Regions from separate parts of the Lysinibacillus sp. NPDC097287 genome, predicted to be linked through region 3. Evidence: riboswitches for the same ligand, from Rfam matches in the RefSeq annotation. Region 3 holds a riboswitch; each other region holds the start of a gene.

Region 1 (2,272 bases), on a different contig from region 3:
CACCAATATATTGTGTGATCGAATTGGCATTTTCAGCAATTTTTTTATAGGTCATTAACGTATCAGCTAGCTGTGCAAAAGGTTCATCTCCCGCGACATACGCAGCACCACAAATGGCACTTAGTAAGCAACCTGTACCTGTAATTTTTGTCATTTGGTGATGCCCACCTGCAATCCATTGTGTTTGTAAACCGTCAGTTATGAAATCCTGTTCACCAGTAACAATGACAATACATTTGTATTGTTGCGCAACTTTTTTTGCTTCATCCGATAGTGCCATTGAACCACTGCCGCTATCAACACCTTTTTGTTGCCAGCTTACATTCGCAATGGCAGCAAGTTCTCCAATATTGCAACGAATAAGGACAAATTTAATTTCTGCTAATAGTTGTTGTACTGTTTCTCGGCGGAAAGTCGTAGCGCCAGCACCAACTGGATCCAATATAACGGGGATACCTAGTGCATTTGCTTTTTTTCCAGCAAGTAGCATCGATTCTTTTGTCCGTTCATTTAGTGTACCAATATTGATTAATAAGGCAGACGCAATCGATACCATTTCTTCAACTTCATGTAATTCATCTGCCATGACTGGAGAAGCACCAATGGCTAATAAGCCGTTTGCTTGGAAATTTGCCACAACATAATTCGTGATACTATGAACAAGAGGCTGTTTTTTTCGAATAGCTTGTAAAATCATTGTACTCTCTCCGGAACCCAATTTTCCTTTGTCCAAGCCATTTCCCAAAATTGTAATTCGTAATAACAGCTATTTTTAAAATGACTCTTTAAGATCGCTAATTTTTCTGGAGAAGCTGCTGCAGCATAAGCGTTCATCATTGAAATTTGTGTTTGAATTGTTACTAGGAAATCCTCACTACTATACATAGCAATCCAATCTTCATATAGCTTAACACCAGGTTTTGCATCTTTGTAATACTGCCCTATTTCTAAATACAGCCATGGACAAGGCATCATTGCAGCAAATGCCTCAGCCACATCACCATTATGCACAGCACTGTACATGTGATTAATATAATTGATAGCACCTGGAGCAGGTTCACTTTGCTCGAGCTCCTCTTTGGTTACATTTAATTCTAAAAAAACAGAACGATGTAATTCGAGTTCAGCTTCATTAATGAACTTCGCCGTTTCTGTGTAGTACGCGAATTCTTCGGGTGTCTCACATTTAGCCGCTGCATATGCTAATACCTTTGCATAGTGCTTTAAATAATATGCATCTTGAATCATATAGTATTTAAATTTATCAATAGGTAAAGTCCCGTCAGCAATCCCTTTTACAAAGGGGTGCTGAAAACTTCCTTCCCAATAGATATCTGTTTCTTTTCTTAATTCATCACAAAATGTCATTATAAGTCCTCCTCTAATTGGTGAACGTAAGCATGCAAAAAAGCTCTTTTTGTTCGTGAAATACACGTAAAAAGAGCTTCTTCATCAAGAAAATGATGTACTGCTCCCTACGTCAGTATTAACTAACAGGTTCAAAGGGTCAGGTTTTACCTTCTCAACTCAAGATGAGTCCCCCCGCAATCAAAATATTTAGTTGAAAATTGGAACAAAAAAAGCTCTCCTATAAGAATGAGGAGAGCGTATGTACAAGAAAAGCACATCGTGATTGTACATTGCTCCCTACGTCAGTGTTAACTAACAGGTTCAAAGGGTCAGGTTTTAACCTTCTCAACTCAAAATGAGTCCCCCTGCAAACATTTGATTTGTCCACAATGTACCATACTTTCCCTGTATGAACAAGGGAAATTTCATTTTATATGAAAAGCGATGACTGATGCCATATGCAAGAGTATGATAGTTGTCATGACTTTTAATAATTAGAGTATTTTTCATTGAAAACTATAAAAATTGAGTTTTATAATGAGCCTAACAAAGGGGGCAATAATGATGAAACGACAAGATCTAATCGCACCAGAATGGTATAACATTGTAGAGGAATTTGAAAATTATGCACAAAATCCTGAGAAAAATGCATTAATTGTTTATAATGAAAACGAAGAAATTGACTATATAACATATGCAAGTTTACTAGAAAAAGCGAATCAAGCAGCGAATGTGTTAACAGCACAGGGATTAACAAAAGGGGATGTTATTCTCATTATGGTGCCTAGATCTATTGAGGCATATGTTGCATATATCGCTGCATTAAAGGTTGGTTTGGCTATTATTCCAAGCTCTGAAATGCTTAGAGCGAAAGATATTGATTATCGTATTTTACACGCTGATGCCAAGGCGGTCATTGCTT
Region 2 (2,272 bases), on a different contig from region 3:
AGTGATTCGAATTATTATCAGGAAATTCAACAGTGGTGGCAGCGACACTTTGCATCCAATCCAAGTCGTCAAATTTTAGTAGATCAAATTGAGACGTGTAAGCAAATGGCATTGAATGGGATTGGCTATGCAATTTTACCATCAATTACTTTAAATGAGGATGATGGTGTCAACAAAATAGCGCTAATGAACAATGAAAAAGAATTTGGCTTAACGCGGGATACTTGGTTAATTGGTTATGAATCTTCATTTGAACTGCGCCAGGTAGAAGCATTTGTGGAAGTGGTACAGGATCATGCTCGTTGTTTATTTGATTATACGAAATAAGAAAAAGGACTCTAAAGTTTATTCAAACTAAAGAGTCCTTTTTTCGTTATTCGATTTGCAGGATACCAAAACAAAAAAACAGAGAGTAAATCTAAACATGTTGTAGATTTACTCTATCTCAATGTATTATAGCAACTAACCTTAGAAAATAGCCTAAATTTTATTAGAGGAATGTCATAGAAATCGAGCGGTGAAAAATACTTTAATGTCTTATCGCAATGTTGAGTTAAGTCCATTAACAAAAACAGTTTTTTGTAGACTTTTAGCAATAACTACTCCCAAGGTGGCGCCAACGACACTAGAAGTTAAAAAAGCAGGCATGAAAAAGAGGGCCGCCACAGATGTCCCCATTAGTAGGTGAGAATAGGGTACTGCGACAAGTGAAGCAAGTATACCTGTACCAAACATTTCACCGGCACCAGCTAGCCACGTTTTTTCGCTGTATTTGTAGGCAAGGGCTGCAAATAGTGCACCGATGACACTGCCAGGAATCGCTAAGAGTGAGCCTGTACCTGTTAAGATACGGATGATGGCTGTTACAAAGGCAATCATGACAGTAGGTAAAGGTCCCAGTAAGATGGCACTGATGACATTAATGGCGTGTTGTACAGGATAGGCACGTGCAATACCTGTTGGAATAGAGATAAATGTTGAGCCTGCTACTGCAATAGCAACTAATAATGCCATGACGGTTAATTTTCGAATAGACAAATCTTTCACTCCTTCATTAATCGTAAAAAAAGGCCGCTTCCCAAAAATGTAGGAAGCGGCCTTGCATTTAGTCATTATAAAAGCAAGTGTCGCCACTTTCCTACGCTAGTGTGAACTAGATCAGGTTCAAAGGGTCCGTGTATACAATACACGTCTCAGCCTTAAAAAGACTCCCCTAGTGGTCATGAAGCGATTTAATTTTTCATTAATACTGTACCATACTGCTAAAAATAGTCAATTAACTTTCAGATTAATTAGAATCTGGCTTCATTAAATGAGGTGCTTTTTTCATTGTCCAAATGAGGGCAAGAAGGAAGCAGGCAAATAAAATGATAGCACCGAAAATATAAGGGCTGTCCATATTCCAGTCGAATAATATGCCAGCTAAAGCAGGACCAATCATATTGCCAAGACTCATATAGGCATTGTTGAGTCCGGCGGCAAAGCCTTGTTCACTACCAGCCAGCTTGGAAATCAGCGTATTTACGGCTGGACGAATGAGCGTTGTTGCTGTAGAGAAAATTGTTGCAACAACTAATATTAATGCAAAGCCTGATACAAATAAAATTAAGAAGATTGATATTGATGCAACGAGTAAATTGACTAATACAACCTTCATTTCACCAAAACGTTTAAACAGTGGTGTAATGATAAACATTTGAACAACGACACCGACAGCACCACCAACTGTTAGTATTATTGCAATATCTGTTGGTGTGTAGTTGAATTTCTGTGTGACGAATAAAGATAAAGTCGCTTGGAAATTGGCGATGCCAAACGAGAAAACAAGCATGATGATCAGCATAACAAAGTAGGGCATTTTGACTGAGCGTATCATCTGCTTAGCAAGATTGTCTTGTTTTTGTGCTTTTTGTGATGAGCTTGGTTTTGTGTTTGGCAACAACACTAACGATAATATGGCAGCTAAAATTGCCGCAGCTCCAGCCATATAAAATGGAAAGTGAAGACTGACTGTAGATAAGAAGCCGCCAATTCCAGGACCAATCATAAAGCCTAGAGACATGGCAGCCCCAAGCATCCCCATACCTTTACCACGTTCTTCATATGTAGTGACATCCGCTACAAATGCCATAATCGGGGGTGCAATGAAAGCAGAGCCTAAGCCTCCTAAAAAGCGAGCAACAAAGAGCATCCAAACTTCTGTTGAAAGTCCAAAAGCAATTTGTGAAAGACCTGTTACCACAAGTCCAAAAACAATAAGATTCTTACGACC
Region 3 (2,272 bases):
TTGAATCACACGGCTACCTGGTATACCATGTGCTACTTCCTCATTGACACTAATACAAGTGTAACCTGGGAAATCATATTCTCCTTTAGGACCTGATACAGCGCCTCGCTCCGCAAACATACGCCCTGCAATCTCATCTAATTCAAGTGTCGTCACACCTGGTTTTGTAGCGGCCTTCATCGCTTCACGGATTTCAGCGCAAATACGGCCTATTTTTTTAAAAGCTTCAATTTCTTCTTGTGTTTTTACAATCATTTTTAACGTCCCTTTCATCCTAATGTCTACTCTTTAATATATCACAACTACAGCATAAAGATGAGGAATCCGAGTTATTTGGCATACCAATAACGCCTCGGCGTTATTGCGTCCAGATTTTGAATTGTGCTTGGGCCTACGTGTTGCAAGTCAGTCAGCTGTAAAAATCTGCTGCTGACGCTTCGCTTTCGCGCACAAAACATCTGTGACATCCGCCAGATGCTTTATTTTTTTATCGGGTGTTCAAACACCCCATAAAAAAGATAAAAACCGCGCAATCACTCTAGGGATCACGCGGCTGATTAATTATGATTTTCGTTGCATTAGTTGTGGTGCGGATGTAAATAATAGTACGCAAGCAACCGCAGTTAAAATTGTCGCAGGTAGCATATACGTTCCGTTGTAAATAATAGAATAAACCCATGCATTTTGGTCGCCAGCATATTCTGCAAAGAACACCGCACCGGCAGTCGTATGTGCTGCATACCGTAAAAAGCCTGCTACAATAATGCCAATCACAATATAATTTGCCATTTTCACCTTTTTTGCATTCGCCGCTGCATCAAGTACTGGCTTACGTACAATAGCTGCTAAACCAACAACAGTGAAGGCAATGCCATAATCTAATAAACCTTGGAACCAGTGCACGATATAAGCACCGAACATTGTTTGCATAACACCAATAAGTAGACCGGTTGTTACCCCTGCACCAAGTCCCCAACGAAATGCAATTAATACAATCGGCACCATGACAAGACTAACCGAGCCACCCTGTGCCCATACTTTAAATGATACTTGGTCGAGCACAAGCCCAACTGCTGCAAAAATCGCAATTTCCACCAGCATTAATAATTTTTTTTTGTCCATAACATTATTCTCTCCTTTGTTCCGATGTAGGATACAAGAGCAGGAATAGAAATCAGTTGCTTTAATGCTTAGCTGTCTGGCAATCTACTAAAATGGGTAAAATAAAAAACGATGCCAGGACAGAGCCTCACATCGTTAAAGTGTCGGTTTCTATCCACAATCCCTACGCAAGCGTTAACTTACAGGTTCAAAGAGTGAAGGCATTACGTGCCCAATCTCAGCCGACATCATCGGCACCCCTTGTGGTCGTTACATCTAGATTTTTGTTTGAACATCATCATTGTACGCAAACACTTACCAAATTACAACTATCTCTTTGCTAAAATTTTTTGAAACTTTTCTGATTTTTGTGCGTAAATATTAAAAAAGGAGGGACAACTAATGGAGAATCAAAAAATCTTATCCGCATTTAGTTATCTCAGTATTTTTTTCGCACCATTTATCGTACCTTTAGTCGTCTATTTTGTTTCAAAGGATAGTGAAGTTAAGCGCCACTCTATTCGAGCACTCATATCACACTTAATTCCCGTTGCTTTTGGTATCGTCTTCTTTATCCTATTCGTCTTTTCAACGATATCTTTTAACACTACTGATCCATTTTCAAATGGCAATTCGCTCATCATTGTTTGGCTGGTTACCTTTGTTATTTACTTACTTGTATCACTCGGCATTATTATCTGGAACATCATACAAGCCGTCCGCGTTGTCCGTTAATGTTTAATAAATACAATAAGCAGGTAGAAATAATGATAAAAGGGAGTTGGTATAAAATGAAAGTATCCAACGTTGTAAAAACTGCTGTTAAATTAGCACCAATCGTTATTCCTATCATAAGAAAAGTTGTAGAAGCTAAAAAAGGAAAGGCTCCTATTTCAACAAAGACATATACAAAATAATTTGTTCACTAGAGCTATCCCCAATTCAGGGGATGGCTTTTTTATTGTCTGCATTATTTTACAACTCATAATAAGTAAATTCACTTCAAATACCTACCAAGAGAAGAGCTTTCTACAATTCCCCTGTTCCTATAATCATCTCCACGCTCAAGCAGAGGCTATAGCCTCTGCTTGAGCGACTTGACTCTCTCCTTGAGCGAATAAGCTCCTTCATTGATTTATTGGTGATGTGTTAATCTACTCATCGAATAGAT

Evidence for each region. A riboswitch is a leader RNA that binds a small molecule or an ion and turns the genes downstream of it on or off. The one in region 3 is predicted to bind thiamine pyrophosphate.
Region 1: another riboswitch for thiamine pyrophosphate. It lies ahead of tenA (thiaminase II); the one in region 3 lies ahead of thiT (energy-coupled thiamine transporter ThiT).
Region 2: another riboswitch for thiamine pyrophosphate. It lies ahead of thiW (energy coupling factor transporter S component ThiW); the one in region 3 lies ahead of thiT (energy-coupled thiamine transporter ThiT).

What each region holds. Positions count from the first base shown of each region.
Region 1 is NZ_JBIWCX010000006.1:115,598-117,869, forward strand. It holds gene thiM (hydroxyethylthiazole kinase) at 1-697, opposite strand, end outside; gene tenA (thiaminase II) at 694-1,368, opposite strand; TPP riboswitch at 1,456-1,554, opposite strand; TPP riboswitch at 1,628-1,727, opposite strand; gene mbcS (acyl-CoA synthetase MbcS) at 1,915-2,272, shown strand, end outside.
Region 2 is NZ_JBIWCX010000003.1:57,129-59,400, reverse strand. It holds gene ACIQ2D_RS05795 (transcriptional regulator CcpC) at 1-327, shown strand, start outside; gene thiW (energy coupling factor transporter S component ThiW) at 538-1,038, opposite strand; TPP riboswitch at 1,119-1,225, opposite strand; gene ACIQ2D_RS05785 (MFS transporter) at 1,289-2,272, opposite strand, start outside.
Region 3 is NZ_JBIWCX010000010.1:101,018-103,289, reverse strand. It holds gene map (type I methionyl aminopeptidase) at 1-255, opposite strand, end outside; gene thiT (energy-coupled thiamine transporter ThiT) at 562-1,122, opposite strand; TPP riboswitch at 1,265-1,373, opposite strand; gene ACIQ2D_RS14750 (magnetosome magnetite crystal formation protein family) at 1,504-1,836, shown strand; gene ACIQ2D_RS14745 (hypothetical protein) at 1,893-2,018, shown strand.